4 regions of the Mesorhizobium sp. ESP-6-2 genome follow, and region 1 is predicted to be linked to each of the others. Evidence: predicted binding sites of a transcription regulator. Region 1 holds the regulator's gene; each other region holds the start of a gene.

Region 1 (4,211 bases):
AACGCGGATGCTGGGCTCGGAAATCTCCACGCAAGTGACCGGCCGCGTCGTTTCGGTCGACCAGATGGAGACCGGCCGCATCCGGCTGACCATCGACGTGACATCGACCGCGCGGCCGAAACTGCGCTACGCGCCGGAGCGCGTTCGCCTTTCGGCGCGCAAGGTGCCGGCTGAAGTGACCGCCGGGTCCCTCGTGACCGGCTATGCCAGGCTGTTGCCGCCAACCGGACCGGTGCGGCCGGACAGCTATGACTTTTCCTTCGACAGCTACTTCGCCGGCATCGGCGCCAGCGGCTTCTTTCTCGGCAACCCCAAAATCGTCTCGGCCGATGACAGGCCGCTGTTGGCTGGCCTTTCAGCCGCGATCGAGAGCGCTCGCGAAACCATTGCCGACCATATCAGAGGCAGCATCGGCGGCGCCGAGGGCGAGATCGCCGCGGCGCTGATCGTGGGTGTGCGTGCAGGTATTCCCGACGAGATCAACGAAGCGATGCGACGCACCGGCATCTATCACATCATTTCCATCTCCGGGCTGCACATGGCGCTGGTCGCCGGCACAGTCATGGGTCTGCTGCGCGGCGGCTTCGCCTTGTTCCCGAACTTCTCTTCCCGTCGGCCGGTCAAGAAATACGCGGCCGCAGCCGCCCTTTTCTCGATCGCTGCCTATCTCGTCATTTCAGGCGTCGTCGTTGCCGCCGAACGGAGTTTCATCATGCTGGCGGTGATGCTGATCGCCGTGCTGTTCGATCGTGCGGCACTCACCATGCGCAACCTGGCGATTTCGGCGATCGCCGTCATCGTGGTGTCGCCGCACGAGGTGGTAGGGCCGAGCTTCCAGATGTCGTTTGCCGCCACCGCGGCCCTGGTCGGCGCCTATGCCGGCTGGTCGGATCGCAAAGCCGACAAAGCGCGGACCCCGCCGCCGCAACGGACCTTGCCCGGCCTCCTGACGCGAAAACTGCTGCTGGCGACAGGTGGGCTGGCAATGACCTCGATCATCGCGGGAAGCGCCACGGCGCTTTTCGCCATCTGGCATTTCCAGCGCGTGTCGCCGCTCAGCCTGTTCGCCAATCTTGCAGTCATGCCGATCGTTTCCGTCGTGATGTTTCTTGCGGTTGCCAGTGCGCTGCTGATGCCGTTCGGGTTCGATGGACCATCGCTTTATCTGATGGGCAAGGGACTGACCGCGATGATCGCCATATCGGGATGGATCTCGCAACGCTCGCCGGTCGACGCGGTCGGGTTGATTTCGCAGCAATCCGTTCTTCTGGTGGCGATCGCCCTGGTCATCGCGACGATGGCCACGACATGGCTGCGGCTGGCGGCACTTCCCTTCGCGCTCGCCGGCCTGTTGACCGTCTCGGACACGCGCACGCCGGACGTGCTGATTTCGGAGGATGCCCGCTTGGTGGCGCTGCCGATCGGCGGCGGCGAGCTCGCGATCAACCGGGCGCGCCCGAACGAATTCACGGTCGACAACTGGAAACGCGCGCTGAAATCCGAAACCATCGTTGCGCCGGAGCTGTTCGGCAGCGGAGACGGACAGTTCGACATCTTCGATCCCGCGCAACTTCCGGCGGGAGCGCCTTTCTATTGTTTCACCGGCCTGTGCATGGCCCGGCATCCCTCCGGGGCGATCATTGCGCAGGTGGAGGATCGCAAGGATGCCTGGAGGGCCTGCGCCTATGCGGATCTGATCGTCATCAACGACCCCGGGGGCTACGACCCCTGCCACAATCCGCTGGTTCTCGTCATCACCAAGCGGCAGCTCGCTCGCAAGGGAAGTGCCGCCGTATTCTTCGACCAGCAATCGGCGACGGCACCGGCCCAGGTCAGCTTTGCCGTCGACAGGCCATATCGGCCCTGGCACGAACAGCGAAAATTTTCACGTGAGGCAAGGGGACTGCCGCCTTACCGTAAACCCGAAAAGCCCACCGCCGAACCCGCTCAGTAGCGCCTGATCAGTCCGACCAGCTTGCCTTGCACCTTGACCCTGTCCGGTCCGAAAATACGTGTTTCATAGGCCGGATTGGCGGCCTCAAGCGCAATCGAGGCGCCCTTGCGACGGAAGCGCTTCAGCGTCGCTTCCTCCTCGTCGACCAGGGCCACGACAATCTCGCCGGGACTTGCGGTGTCGGCGTTGCGGATGATGACCGTATCGCCGTCGAAGATGCCGGCCTCGATCATCGAATCGCCCTTGACCTCCAGCGCATAGTGCTCGCCGCCCATGATCATGTCCGGCGGCACCGAAATGGAATGCGTCTGATGTTGGATAGCGTCGATCGGCACGCCCGCAGCGATACGGCCCATGACCGGGATCGACACCGCTGAAACCGCGTCGTCGTCATTGCCGGCAGCGGGCAGACGCGAAGACGTCGCCGGCTTGATCTGCCGGCTAGGGCTGCCCTGTCCGAGGCTGCCCTGGATGACGCTCGGGGAGAACTTCTTTGCCGCGTTAAGACCCGGCGCGATCGAGTCCGGCAGGCGCAGCACCTCCAGTGCGCGCGCCCGGTTGGGCAGGCGGCGAATAAAGCCGCGCTCCTCCAACGCTGTGATCAGCCGATGAATTCCCGACTTGGAGGCGAGGTCCAGCGCTTCCTTCATCTCGTCGAAGGACGGCGGAATGCCGCTTTCCTTCAGCCGTTCATGGATGAACATCAAGAGTTCATGTTGCTTGCGCGTGAGCATGGCGGCCCCCAAAGGCATTGCACGAAGGGTCTGGAACCAGAATCAGAAAACAAACCCAGAACAAACACTATCTGTTCCAGTTGTGTTCCGCAACCATTTAAAGTTTAATGAATTTGTTAAGGCGGCGGAAACGAAACGCCCTCCCGCAGCCAGCATCCTGCCAACGCGATCCGTCGTCAATGCGCTCTCAGGCTCTTTGAAACTATTTTGGTTAATGGCCTGTGGCCCGGCCGATCTCCACTCTTGGTACAAGCCTGAAAACTGTGTGACCGGCAGGTGCCGGCTGCCTTTCGGGGCGGATCAAAATCTCCGCGGCTCGTGAACGAAACGAAACCAAAATGCCAACTTCCTGCCGGAAAGTGGCCAGACATCACCGGACGCGACGGGCTGCGTTCGTTCGCTCCTTGCTTCCCGTTCGCTTGACTAAACCGTATAATAATGTACGGTTTTCGAAGAGGAACACCAATGACCACGCCGAAGCAGGCCGCGCGACGCGAACGGATAGAGGAGGCCGCCTATGCGGTGCTCCGGGAAACCGGCTACAAAAGCGCCTCCCTGCTTGCCATCGCCAAGCGGGCATCGGCCTCGAACGAAACCCTTTACAACTGGTACGGCAACAAGCAGGTCCTGTTTCGATCCTTGATCGAAGCCAATGCGGGAGAAGCAAGGAAGCTGCTGGAGGACGCTCTTCACCAAGCGCGCGATCCACTCGAAACCCTGAATTCGCTCGGGCCAGTCCTGCTGACCCTTGTGACGGGCGACAAGGCGGTGGCGCTCAATCGCGCCGCAGCCGGCGACGTCAACGATACAGGCACGCTGGGCCAATCGATCGCGCAATTCGGCCGCAATACCATAATGCCGCTTGTCGGCGACCTGCTTCGAACCGCAAGTCGGGCCGGCCTGATCGCCTGTGACGATCCTGTCGAAGCCGCCGACATCTACATCAGTCTTTTGATCGGCGATCTCCAGGTTCGCCGGATCGTCGGGGTGCTCGAGGAGTTGCCTCGGCCGGAAATCGAGCAAAGATCGAACCGGGCGTTCACCCTGTTCTTGCGCCTCTATGCGGCCAGCCCTTGCCCCGGCGGCAAAACAGCCGGCCCGTTTCCGGGGCGCTCTTCTCACCGAGGAACATCGTGACCATGAGCAAAATTCCCGATCTCGCAGCGATCGAGGCAATGGACACCGCGGATCCGCTGCGTGCCATGCGTGACCGCTTCACCTTGCCTCAAGGGGTGATCTATCTCGACGGCAATTCGCTGGGCGCCGCTTCCCCCGCCGTGTTCGGCGAGCTGCAGAAGGCCGCCACGCAGGAGTGGGCGCAGGATCTGATCCGCGCCTGGAACACCGCCGGCTGGTTCGACATGCCGGTCGAACTCGGCGACCAGCTCGGGCGCCTGATCGGGGCCGCCGCCGGCCAGACGGTGGTCTGCGATACCACCTCGATCAACATCTACAAGGTGCTGCATGCGGCACTCGGGATGCGGCCGGACAGGTCGGTCGTCGTCGCCGAGGGGGACAGCTTT
Region 2 (4,211 bases), on a different contig from region 1:
AGGTCGCACACCTGGAGCGCTCTCCAGGCAAGCTTTTCCGGGACGATGGATGCGGATTGTCCGGTAATGGATGTTCCGTCCGCATCGTCCGTCGAAATCCCGGACAGCATGTCCATTATCATACTTATTGTTTCGAAGTTTCGCCAGTTCGGCAGACGCTGTCACGGCGTTGGCCGGTCCCGGCACCGTTGAAGGAAAGGACGACGGACATGCACCATCTGCGAAGCGAAGCGCACATTGCTCGGGCCCAGGGCGCAGGCGGCCCGCAAGCAAACAAGGGCATCGGCTTTCCGCGCCTCTATGACCTGTTGCTTCTCATCCTCACGCGCGGGCGGGACCGGGCCTATCGGGAAGATCTGCTCGACCTGGCCGGTTTGGCGCCGGGTTTCCAATTGCTCGATGTCGGATGCGGCACCGGCACGCAGGCGATTTCAGCCTGGCGCCGGGTGCAACCTGGTGGATCGGTGGTTGGCCTCGACGTTTCCGAAAAGATGCTTGCCGCGGCTCGTCGCAAGGCGAGCCGGGCGGGCCTCGAGATCCCGTTTCACCATTCCGATGCGGCCAAGCTGCCGTTCGAGGACGGGCGCTTCGATGTGGTTACCTTCACGACCGTGCTGCACATGGTGCCTGAGGCGAGGCGCGGCCTCTGCCTGCGCGAAGCAGCGCGTGTCCTGCCCCCGGGCGGACGGCTGTTGCTGATCGACTATGCAGGGCCGGTAAGCGAGCGCAGACATGCGTCGGCAAGGCACGGCCGGCATGGCCAGTTCGACCTGGACCACCTTCGCGGACCACTGGCGGAAGCAGGGTTCGAGCGCATCGAAGGCGGCCCGCTCAACTGGCTCGGCCTGCATTTCCTGCGCGCCATCAGAGTGTGAAGAACGCCATGGCGTCGCGCCGGCGGCGCAGCGATGCGACCGCCGTCGCAATGAAATTTTAGCCTCTCTGTGACGAGCGCGCTGCGCCAGTGCGATAGTATTTTAACATCGCGGACCCCGGCGGTGCCGGACGGCGATGGAGCCACGCCTGGCATCTTACTCCAGCCGCTCACAGCTCCTTCTGCGCCAATTCCCTGAATTCGTCGGGCACGGAGCGGGCGGCCTCCAGCGCCACGGTGCCGTAGCCGACGGCCCGTTTGCCGAAGCGCTCGCGGATCTTGTCGATGGCGCGGTCGGCGTCGAAGCGCGCGAGCCCCTTTTTGGTGCCGGGGCGGCGCTTTTCGTCGGCGAGGCCGAGCGGCAGTTCGAGCTGCAGCTCGGCGCTTTCCTCCAGATGCGAGACCGAGATCGCCAGCAGTGAAATCGTCCTGTCATGGGGATGGTCGGCAAGCACGCCGCGCACCAGGTTTATCGCGATTTCGGCCAGCATCACCGTCGCCGAGATCGGCTGGTCTGATGTGATCGAGCGGGTGACGGCGCTGAGGTCGGCGAAGCGCACGCGCACCGTCACCGTGCGGCCGGGGCGCGCCTTGGCGCGCAGCCGGCTGGCGACGCGGTCGGCCAGATGCAGCAGGACAGGGATGTAGACGCGTTCCAGTGCCGGCTTGCGGCCAAGCGCCGACTGGGCACCGGCCGAATGGGCGCGGCGATGTGTTTCCAACTTGCGCGGGTCGCGGTTCCACGACAGAGCGGCGAGCTTTTCGCCGGCGGCGGGGCCGAGCAGCCGCGCCAGCGCGCCGCTGTGCGTCCTGGCCAGTTCGCCGATGGTCTCGATGCCGATCTCGGCCAGCCGCGCCTTGGTCGCCGGGCCGACGCCCCACATCAGGGAGACAGGCAAATCGTGCAGGAAGGCGATCTCGGTGCCGGGCTCGACCACCACCAGTCCGTCGGGCTTGGCCACCTGCGAGGCGATCTTGGCCAGGTGCTTGGTGCGCGCCACGCCGATCGAGATCGGCAGGCCGAGTTCGCTTCGCACGCGTCGGCGAATGGTCGAGGCGATCTCCCGCGGCTGTCCGAACAGATGCGTGCAACCGGCGACATCGGCGAAGGCCTCGTCGATGGAAATGCGCTCGACCAGCGGCGTGAAATCGTCGAGCACCTTCATCGCGGCGTCGCCGAGCCGCTGGTAGTCGCGGAAATTGCCGCCGACGAAGATCAACTGCGGGCAGAGCTCGCGCGCCTTGCGCCCCGGCATGCCGCCGCGCACGCCGAAGGCCCGGGCCTCGTAGGAGGCGGCGAGCACGACGCCGCCGCCGACCGCGATCGGCTTGCCGCGCAGCGACGGATCGAGAAGCTGCTCGACCGAGGCATAGAAAGCGTCGAGATCGGCATGCAGGATGGTGGGCTCCATCCCCGGTTCCTTGCCACGTTGTAGAATATCGAACATAAAGAGAACAAACGTTGCTCTCTGTCAAGCGAGGTCGCGATCCGCCGGAACATTGTCGCTCACAATCGCGTTGACGGGCCGAAGGGCGCCGCGTGCGGAGGCTGGCATGGGCAACTTTGAAATGATCGATCTGGTTTGCGTCGTCAACGCCTGCTCGACCGACCGCGCCGCGGGGCGGCTGGTTTCGATGGCCAGGGCCGTGGAGGAATTGCGGGTGCTGACCGGCGATTTCGTCTCGGCCGACGAAACGGTCGCGAATGCGCTGAGTGAAGTCGCGCTGCAATGCGGCTGCGCCGTGCTGTTCGATGAGCAGGCGGGCGCCGACATATTGCGCACGCCATAGCTCGTCGCCGGCGTGGTGCAATGCATCACGCAACCGCTCCAATTGCTTGTTTTTGCGCTATTCCGGACAGAGGGCCGTCACACGCTTTCCAACGCGCGTATGCGTGTCGCTGTTCCCGAGTCCGCTTTGGCGACATCCACTAACCGAGATGCTCCGCCCGCAGCGCCTGCTTCAGGCGCTCCAGCGCCGGCTCGCCGCCGGCAGCGAGCGTATCGGCGATCCTTGCCAGATGATCGTCGGCCTTGCGGTGCTTGCTGCCCCAGGCGCCGAGCGCGGCCAGCACGGGCACAAGGTCGATGCCGGCCTCGGTCAGGCGATAGATCGCCTTCAGCCCGTGCGTGGGATCACCGCTGCGGGTGAGGATGCCTTCGTCCTGCAATGTCTGGAGGCGCTCGGCCAGCGTGCGCGAGGAGATGCCCTCATCGGATTGCAGGAATTCGCGAAAGTGCTTTTTTCCGGCGAAGACCAGATCGCGGATGATGAGCAGCGTCCAGCGGTCGCCGAGCAGTTCGAGCGACAGGTTGATGGGGCAGCCGGACCGGTCCCGTGTCGACATGTATATGGTTCCATTTTTAAATCGCTTTACTATTGACATCATTTTCATCTCAGGTCAATAGTTCCAAATGTAAATCATCGACAGCCGTGCCAGCCGGGCGGGTAAAATGAGCCGCTCGGCCCTTTGACCGGGAGAACCATGATGAAAAAGCTGATCCTCCAGATGCAGATGTCGGTCGACGGTTTTGTCGGCGCCGACGCGGATCATCGCTGGCAGCTCTGGGAATGGGGCGACGACAGCGCCTGGGACGAGGAGCTGAAACGGGATTTCAACGCCGTCTTCGCCGGCGTCGATACCATCCTCTTGAGCCGCAAGATGGCCGAGGAAGGCTACCTCACCCATTGGGGCAATGCGGCGAAGAGATATCCGCGCGACCCGTTTTACGCTTTCGCCCAGCGCATCGTCGAGGCGAAGAAGGTGGTGCCGAGCGACAGGCTCAAGGCCTCGCGATGGGAGCGCACGACAGTGGTCAGCGGCGACCTGCCGCGGGAGGTCGGCGCGCTTAAGGCCGGCGAGGGCGGCGACATCGCGGTGTTCGGCGGCGCCGGCTTCGCCTCGGCGCTGATCGCGACCGGGCTGGTCGACGAGTTCCAGCTGTTCATCAACCCCGCGGTGCTTGGCGCCGGACGCCGCATCTTCGACCAAGGCGGGTTCCGGACATTGCGGCTGCTCGGCTCGAAATCCTATGCCTGCGGCATGGTGGTGAGCCGATATGCGCCAGCGGGGTGACAGGGTGGCGTAAGCCCTGCGCCGCCAAAAAGACGTGCGGATGGAATCCTTTGCCCGGCTCTCTTCGTCTTCAGCGTGCGGTCCGCCGGCAGGGCGGCTCGCATCAACGCTGAACGGAGAGACAAGACCATGATCCTGGTGACAGGTGCCACGGGCCTGAACGGAAAAGCCATCATGCGCGAATTCGCGAGGCACAAACATGCGGCGAGGGCGCTGCTGCGTGATCCCGCGCGGGCCTCGGCGTCAGGGCTGGACCGACTC
Region 3 (4,211 bases), on a different contig from region 1:
TGGCCGCGACCTCGCGCAATGCGGCGCGCGGCTTGGGCTTCAATTCATCGCTCTCGGCGAGCTTGGCGGCGGCTTCCAACATCGGTACGCGCAGCGCGCGGGCCGTGTCGTGGATCTGGCGGATGGTGGTTTCGCCGAGGCCGCGCTTGGGCACATTGACGATCCGCTCGAAGGCGAGATCGTCGGCGCCTTGCGCGACGACGCGGAAGAAGGCAAGCGCGTCGCGGATCTCCATGCGCTCATAGAAGCGCGGGCCGCCAATGACGCGGTAGTTGAGACCGAGCGTGACGAAGCGGTCCTCGAACTCGCGCATCTGGAAAGACGCCCGCACCAGGATCGCCATGTCGTTGAGGTTATGCTTCTGGCGCTGATAAGCCTCGATGGTCTCGCCGACAGCGCGCGCTTCCTCCTCGGAATCCCAGGCTGCGTGGACGTTGACCTTGCCATCCTCGGGATCGTCGCGATCGGTGAACAGCGTCTTGCCGAAGCGGCCTTCGTTGTGGGCGATGAGGTGCGAAGCGGCGCCGAGGATATGCGCGGTGGAGCGATAATTGCGCTCCAGCCGGATGATGGTGGCGCCGGGAAAGTCCTTGTCGAAGCGCAGGATGTTGTCGACCTCCGCGCCGCGCCAGCCATAGATCGACTGGTCGTCGTCGCCGACGCAGCAGATATTGACTTTGTTTTCGCTCACGGGCTGTTCCGCGCCTGCCGGCGCGGGCCCTCCGCGCGGGCCTCGCAAAGGCTCGAACGCCCGGTCGGGCTTGCGGCCTTCGGCCGAATGCAAATCCGTAGACGTCGCACTACGCCCGCTATTTGGCCGTTGCGCCAGGAGCCGCAGCCACATGTATTGGGCGGTGTTGGTGTCCTGGTACTCGTCGACGAGGATGTATCTGAAGCGCTTGTGATATTCCTTCAGCACATCCGGATTGGCGCGGAAGATGCGGATCGGGTGGCAGAGCAGATCGCCGAAATCGCAGGCGTTCAGCGTCTGCAGGCGCTCCTGATACGCCCTGTAGAGCTCGCGGCCCTTGCCGTTGGCGAAACTGCGCGCATCGCCCTCGGCGATATCGGCCGGGCCTTGCCCCTTGTTCTTCCAGCCGTCGATCATCTGCGCGAACTGCTTGGCCGGCCAGCGCTTGTCGTCGAGGCCCTCGGCCTGGATCAACTGCTTGATCAGCCGCACGACGTCGTCGGTGTCGAGGATGGTGAAGTCTGATTTCAGCCCGGCAAGCTCGGCGTGCCTGCGTAGGAGTTTGACGCCGATCGAGTGGAAGGTGCCGAGCCAGGGCATGCCCTCGACATTGCCTTCGCCGATCAGGATGCCTATGCGCTGCTTCATCTCGCGCGCGGCCTTGTTGGTGAAGGTCACGGCCAGGATCTGCGAGGGAAAGGCTTTTCCGGTCGCCAGGATGTGGGCGATGCGGGTGGTCAAGACGCGCGTCTTGCCGGTGCCGGCGCCGGCCAGCACCAGAACCGGGCCTTCGGTCGTTTCCACCGCCAGCCGCTGTTCGGGGTTCAATCCCTTGAGATAGTCGGGCGCGTTGTTGTGGCCGCTGCGGGCAGCCATGGCGCGCGCGGCGATGCCCGACGGGGCGGTGGGCCGCGCATCGGGTTCATCGAAAAAGGGCATGTCTTCGGAAAAGCCGGACATCGCCCCCGAATGTAGTGATTCGGCGGAGAAAGACCAGAACTGTCTACGTTTTGTTCCACCCCTGATTGTTTCCGGCCTGCTTGACAGGCAGGGCGGGTGAGGGAAAGCTGCGCAAAGGGCAGGGAGGGGATCCTGCTGCCCACGGCCGCCTCGAGGCGTGCAACAGTCGAAGGAGTATCATCTTGGCTGTCACCATCACCTCCCTCATTCTCCTCCTCATCGGCCTCGCGCTTGGCGCCGGCGGCATCTGGTTGGCTTCACTGGGAGGTAGCTGGTACTACATCATATCAGGCATCGCCTTCCTCATCGCCGCATGGCTGCTCTACCGGCGCAGATCCACCGCGCTCTGGCTCTACGCCGCGATCGTGCTGGGCACGCTTGCCTGGGCGGTCTGGGAAATCGGCTTCGACTGGTGGGAACTCGGGCCGCGCGGCGGCATCATCGTGCTCGTCGCGTTGTGGCTGCTGACGCCGTGGGCGAGGCGGGGCCTTGTTGGTCCCGATGGCCGCGCGCCGCTCATTCTCGCCGTTTTGGCGTCGCTGGCGGTTGCCGGCTATTCAATGACGACCGATCCCAAGGATATTGCCGGCAATCTCGACACCGACAAGGTGACCCCGGCGGCTGATCTCGGCGGCGACATACCTGCCGGCGAATGGCACTTCTACGGCCGCACGCCCTATGGCCAGCGCTATTCGCCACTCGACCAGATCACGCCGGAGAATGTCGCCAACCTGCAGCCGGCCTGGACTTATCGCACCGGCGACGTGAAAGGTCCCGACGATGTCGGCGAGACCACCTATCAGGTGACGCCGCTGAAGATCGCCGATACGCTCTACATCTGCACGCCGCACAATTTCGCCATCGCCATCGATGCGGCCACGGGCAAGGAGAAGTGGCGCTACGATCCCCAGGTCAAGCTCGACAAGGACCGCCAGCACCAGACCTGCCGCGGCGTCTCCTACTACGCCGACGCCAAGATCGCTCCCGGCCAGCCTTGCGCGGCCCGCGTCTACCTGCCGACTTCGGATGCGCGGCTGATCGCGCTCGACGCCGCCAACGGGCAGGTCTGCTCCTCGTTTGCCGAAGGCGGTACGCTGAACCTTCTGACCGGCATGCCTTATCCCAAGTCCGGCTATTACTATTCGACCTCGGCGCCGCTGATATCGGGCGGCAAGATCATCATCGGCGGCGCCGTCAACGACAATTATTCGACGCAGGAGCCCTCCGGCGTCATCCGCGCCTTCGATGCCAGCACCGGCGCGCTGATCTGGAACTGGGATTCCGGCAATCCCGACCAGACCACGCCGCTGGCGGCAGGCCAGACCTACACCGCCAATTCGCCCAACATGTGGTCGACGCCGAGTGCCGACGAAAAACTCGGCCTGCTCTACATACCGCTAGGCAACCAGACGCCGGACCAGCTCGGCGCCGGCCGCAGCGCCAATGTCGAGAAATTCTCCTCCTCGATCACCGCGCTCGACCTCAATACGGGGCAATTGAAATGGGTGCGCCAGACCGTGCACCATGATTTGTGGGACATGGACGTGCCAGCGCAGCCGAGCCTGGTCGACATCACCAAGGCCGACGGCACCGTCGTGCCGGCGCTGGTCGGGCCGACCAAGCAGGGCGACCTCTATGTGCTCGACCGGCGCACCGGCGAGCCGATCATTCCGGTCAAGGAAGTGCCAGCGCCTGGCGGCGCTATCGAAGGCGACCACACATCGCCGACGCAGCCGGTATCTGACCTTTCCTTCAATCCGCCGCCGCTGACCGGTGCCGACATGTGGGGCATCACCATGTTCGACCAGCTGGCCTGCCGGATCTCGCTGCACAGATTGCGCTATGAGGGCCGCTACACGCCGCCCTCGCTACAGGGCACGTTGGTCTATCCCGGCAATTTCGGAGTCTTCAACTGGGGCGGGGTGGCGGTCGATCCGGTGCGGCAGGTACTGTTCGGCATGCCGACTTATCTTGCCTTCACCTCGAGGCTTGTGCCCCGTGCGGACGTGCCGCCGCCTGGCGACGCCAAGGGCAGCGAGCAGGGGCTGAACCGCAATGACGGCGCTCCTTATGCGGTGGTGATGGGACCGTTCCTGTCACCGCTCGGCATTCCGTGCCAGGCGCCGCCATGGGGCTATGTCGCCGGCGCCGACCTCAGGACCGGACAGATCGTCTACAAGCACAGGAACGGCACGGTCTATGACATGACGCCGCTGCCTTTGCCGCTGAAGGTCGGCGTGCCCGGCATTGGCGGGCCGATGATCACCGCCGGCGGGGTGGCTTTCCTCGGCGCCGCGGTCGACGACTACCTGCGCGCCTACGACGTGACCTCAGGCAGGCAGCTCTGGCAGGCGCGCCTGCCAGCCGGCGGGCAATCGACGCCGATGACCTATACGGTGGCTGACGGGCGTCAGTTCGTGGTCATAGTCGCCGGCGGCCATGGCTCCGTCGGCACCAAGCCCGGCGATTATGTGATGGCGTATGCGCTTCCGAAGTAGGAACGGGTACAGTCCCGCAGGATCGCGCCCTAACTGATTCCGAGATGGCCCCTCAGGCTGGG
Region 4 (4,211 bases), on a different contig from region 1:
TGGCGGCTTCGTGCATGGCAGCGGCGTCGAGCTGCTTCGGCACCCACCAGACCTTGCCCTTTTCCAGGGCCGAGGGCGCGCGCCGGTTGAGGATGCGGTAGAGATAGTGGCGGCCGATGGCCGAGAAGCGGGCATCGAAGCCGTCGACGACGGTCGTGGCTTTCAAGATCGCGATGCGATTGCCGGCGGCCTGCAGATGCGCGTTGACGGCATCGCGCACCTTGTCGTCCGGCCAGGCCTTGGCGAGATCGACATGCGCCACTTGGGCCGTCGCATGCACGCCCGCATCGGTACGGCCGGCAGCGCGCAAGCGGACCTGTTGGCCGCAGAATTTTTCGATCGCCAGCTCGATCGCCTGCTGCACCGAAGGCTGGTCCGCCTGGTGCTGCCAGCCGGCAAACAGGCTGCCGTCATATTCGATGTCGAGGCGAAAACGCGGCATGCCGGGCGGCTATACGCCTAGGCGGCGAGTGCGGTGAAGGCCGAGGCGTAGACCAGCCGGCCGGCTTCAGGAGCGTCGCCCCAGGCCAGCGCCTGCAGCGCCTCGCCCTGGTAGTCGCTCTCGAAGCCTTCGGCACGCGCATGGCTGTAGCCGAAACGGCTGTAGTAGGTGGGGTCGCCCAGCACCACGGCCAGCGTCTCGCCGGCGTCGCGCAGGCGGATGTGAGCCTCGCGGATCAGCGCGCCGCCAATGCCGGTGCCGTGAAACGACGGCTCCACCGCCAGCGGCGCCAGTGCCACCGCCGGGAAATCCTTGCCGCCGGCGCGGACGAAAAGACGCGAAAACAGGATGTGGCCAACCGCTTGCCCGTCTTCTTCCGCCACCAGTTCGACAACGGCGTCGCCGCCGGAAACCAGCGCGTCAACCAGCCCGGCTTCCGCCTGCTGGCCGAAAGCGTGTTCCTCGACGAGGCGGATGGCCTCGCGATCCCGCGGCGTCGCCGTGCGTATCGACATCATGCTCATGACAGTTTCATTCCTTTTTCGATCTTGGTCCCACGCAGGAATTCTTGCGCGGCGGCGGGCCTTCCGCCCGCCCGTTGAACTTCGACCAGCCGGATCGCGCCCGCTCCGCAGGCGACCGTCAGGCGGTCGTCGAGAATTCCTCCCGGTTCGCCCACGCCTTGCGCAAGCGTCGAGCGAAGCAGTTTCAGCCGTTCCACCCGGCCACCGATTTCAACCTCGCACCAGGCGCCGGGGAAGGGCGACAGGCCGCGAATGTTATTGTGGACTTCGGCCGCGGGTCGCGTCCAATCCACGTGCGTCTCGGATTTATCGATCTTTTTGGCATAGGTCACCCCCTCAACCGCTTGGGCGGTGAAGGCCAGGCTATTCCTTTCCAGCCGCGCCAGCGATTCCACTATCAGTGCGGCGCTGACGCTCATCAATCGATCATGCAGATCGCCGGCGGTCATATCGGGTTCGATGACGCATTTTTCAACCAGCCCCACTGGGCCGGTGTCGAGGCCTTCTTCCATGCGCATGACCATCATGCCGGTTTCGCTGTCGCCCGCCATGATCGCCCGTTGGATAGGCGCCGCACCGCGCCACCGCGGCAACAGCGACGCATGGCCGTTGATGCAGCCCAGTCGCGCCGCCTCGAGAACCGCCCTGGGCAAAAGCAGGCCGTAAGCCACGACCACCCCAATATCGGCTTGCAGCGCGCGAAAAGCTGCCTGTTCGGCCTCGCCCTTGAGCGACGTCGGCGTGCGCGTCTCGATGCCCAGCCGTTCCGCCTCGCGCTGTATCGGCGACGGCGTCAGCTCCAGGCCGCGCCGTCCGGCGGCCCGCGGCGGCTGCGTGTAGACGGCCGCAATCTCATGTCCGGCCTCGGCAATCGCGCGCAACGTCGGCACCGAAAACTCCGGCGTGCCCATGAAGATGACGCGAAGGGGCATTGTCCCCTATCCCACCAGCCTGCCCGGAGCCTTGTCCTTGGCCAGCTTCTTGAACTTCTTCACCACCATGTCGCGCTTCAGCTTCGAAATGTGGTCGATGAACAGCACGCCGTTGAGATGGTCGATCTCATGCTGCAGGCAGGTTGCCATCAGCCCCTCGGCCTCCATCTCCTGCAGCTTGCCGTCGCGGTCGAGATACTTGACCCGCACGGAAGCCGGGCGTTCGACCTCGGCGTAATAGTCGGGGATGGACAGGCAGCCTTCCTCGTAGACGGAGCGCTGGTCGGCGCTTTCCAGGATTTCTGGGTTGATGAAGACATGCGGCGCCGGCGTCTCGTCCTCCTTGGCGAGGTCGATCACAAGCATGCGCAGCGGCTCGCCGATCTGGATCGCCGCTAGCCCGATCCCCGGCGCGTCATACATGGTCGCCAGCATGTCGTCGGCCAGTTTGCGCAAGGGCGCATCGACGCGCTCCACCGGCTTGGAAACCTGGCGCAGGATGGGGTCGGGAAGGATGATGAGCGGCTTGATCGGCATGGCGTCTCACCTAAGACCTTGAATAAAGGGCGTCAACCGGTGCGCGGGGGGATTGTTCACGTTTTGATCTGTGCTGGCCGACCGAATCGTCTATGCTGTGCGCATGAACGACCTGACGTCCATCCTTTCAGAGCCTGTCGCCCGGCTTGGCGCGACCACGATCACGCTCGGCCATGCGCTGGCTTTCGGCACCATTTTGTTTCTTGGCCTGTTCGTGGCGCTTGTCGTCGCGCTGTGGCGCTCGGCCAAGGCGCGCGCCGCTGCCGCTGCCGAAGCCGCCGACCATGCCCGCGACGCCGAGGCGCGGATGGCCGGCATATTGCAAAGCCAAGCTGAGATGCAGGGCCGCATGGGCGCCATCGCGGAAGTCTTCGGCGCGCGGCAGGCGGAACTGACGCAGTCGATCGGCCAGCGCCTCGACGCCATGACTGGCCGCCTCGGCCAGACCATGACCGAGCAGACCAGATCCACGCATGAGAGCCTGGCCAAGTTGCAGGAACGGCTGGCCGTCATCGACACCGCGCAAGGCAATATCCAGTCGCTCGCCGGCCAGGTCGTGCAATTGCAGGCGATCCTCTCCAACAAGCAGACGCGCGGCGCCTTCGGCCAGTCGCGCATGGAAGCGATCGTCGCCGACGGCCTGCCGCACGGCGCCTACGAATTCCAGGCGACCTTGTCCAACGGCAGCCGGCCCGATTGCCTGGTGCGCATGCCCAACGGCGCGCCGGCGCTTGCCGTCGACGCCAAGTTTCCGCTGGAAGCCTGGAACGCCATCCGCGCCGCCGAAGGCGCCGAACAGCAGAAGGTCGCGGCGCAGGCCTTCCGCCGCGACATCGAGGTGCATATCCGCGATATCGCGGAAAAATACCTGATCCAGGGCGAGACGCAGGATACCGCCTTCATGTTCGTGCCGTCGGAATCGGTGTTTGCCGAGATCCACGAAAATTTCGAGGCGGTGGTGCAGAAGGCGCACCGCGCCCGCGTCGTCATCGTCTCGCCGTCGCTCCTGATGCTGTCGATCCAGGTCATCCAGGCGATCCTGAAGGATGCCCGCATGCGCGAGCAGGCACACCTGATCCAGGGCGAGGTGATCCGGCTGATGGAGGACGTTTCGCGTGTCGACGAGCGGGTGCGTAAATTGCAGGGCCATTTTGCCCAGTCGGCCAAGGATATAGACGACATCCTCGTCTCGACGTCGAAGGTGACCAAGCGCGGCCAGAAGATCGAAGCGCTGGAATTCGGCGCGCAGCCCGGTGGCGATGTCGGCCCGGACATCGCGTCACCAGCCCCTGCGAAGCCGGAACCCGGCCCTCGCGTTGTCGATTCCCCGCGCGTTGCCGATTCAAAGACCGGCCAGCTCAGGCTGAGGGTGGTCGAAGGCGACGACTGAGGCGCCGCACCGGACCGGCGCTACTGCTCCTCCACTGTGGTCATGCCGTGAAATTCGGGTAGCCAATGAAGCGCCGAGCGGTGCCATTTTTGCAGTGTCGGAATCAAATCCTGGCGTTGCCGCGCGGTTCCCACGCGAATGCCGTAGACCTTTGGGCCATCTCCGACCGACGTGGCGTAAAGGTGCGAGCCGCAGTCGGCGCAAAAGGCCTGGACGCGCCTGGCGCCGCTTGCCACGGTCTTGATGTAGACTTTCGGTGTACCCTTTGTGATCCGGTAGTGATCTTCAGGCGCCGGAACGGTGACACGAAAGGCCGTACCGGTCAGCTGTTGGCAATCGGTACAATGGCAGATCGACGTCTTTTCCGGCTCGACCTCCGCCTCATA

Evidence for each region. Region 1 encodes LexA, which represses DNA repair genes until DNA is damaged. Its sites were predicted from a motif close to TGTTCNNNNTGTGTTCNG; they were not measured.
Region 2: the regulator LexA is predicted to act here: its motif matches at 2,315-2,332, upstream of dinB (DNA polymerase IV).
Region 3: the regulator LexA is predicted to act here: its motif matches at 1,692-1,709, upstream of LB532_RS06700 (ATP-dependent helicase).
Region 4: the regulator LexA is predicted to act here: its motif matches at 2,489-2,506, upstream of LB532_RS04180 (DNA recombination protein RmuC).

The regions. Positions count from the first base shown of each region.
Region 1 covers NZ_JAIUGT010000009.1:123,608-127,818, forward strand. Annotated here, with positions in the region: gene LB532_RS22495 (ComEC/Rec2 family competence protein) at 1-1,954, shown strand, start outside; gene lexA (transcriptional repressor LexA) at 1,948-2,688, opposite strand; gene LB532_RS22505 (TetR/AcrR family transcriptional regulator) at 3,154-3,825, shown strand; gene kynU (kynureninase) at 3,828-4,211, shown strand, end outside.
Region 2 covers NZ_JAIUGT010000002.1:110,773-114,983, forward strand. Annotated here, with positions in the region: gene LB532_RS05540 (class I SAM-dependent methyltransferase) at 210-875, shown strand; gene dinB (DNA polymerase IV) at 1,045-2,286, opposite strand; gene LB532_RS05550 (hypothetical protein) at 2,429-2,665, shown strand; gene LB532_RS05555 (winged helix-turn-helix transcriptional regulator) at 2,805-3,221, opposite strand; gene LB532_RS05560 (dihydrofolate reductase family protein) at 3,363-3,950, shown strand; gene LB532_RS05565 (SDR family oxidoreductase) at 4,080-4,211, shown strand, end outside.
Region 3 covers NZ_JAIUGT010000002.1:352,263-356,473, forward strand. Annotated here, with positions in the region: gene LB532_RS06700 (ATP-dependent helicase) at 1-1,651, opposite strand, end outside; gene LB532_RS06705 (glucose/quinate/shikimate family membrane-bound PQQ-dependent dehydrogenase) at 1,834-4,149, shown strand; gene LB532_RS06710 (hypothetical protein) at 4,179-4,211, opposite strand, start outside.
Region 4 covers NZ_JAIUGT010000001.1:842,742-846,952, forward strand. Annotated here, with positions in the region: gene truA (tRNA pseudouridine(38-40) synthase TruA) at 1-442, opposite strand, end outside; gene LB532_RS04165 (GNAT family N-acetyltransferase) at 460-966, opposite strand; gene fmt (methionyl-tRNA formyltransferase) at 963-1,898, opposite strand; gene def (peptide deformylase) at 1,905-2,435, opposite strand; gene LB532_RS04180 (DNA recombination protein RmuC) at 2,539-3,825, shown strand; gene LB532_RS04185 (GFA family protein) at 3,846-4,211, opposite strand, start outside.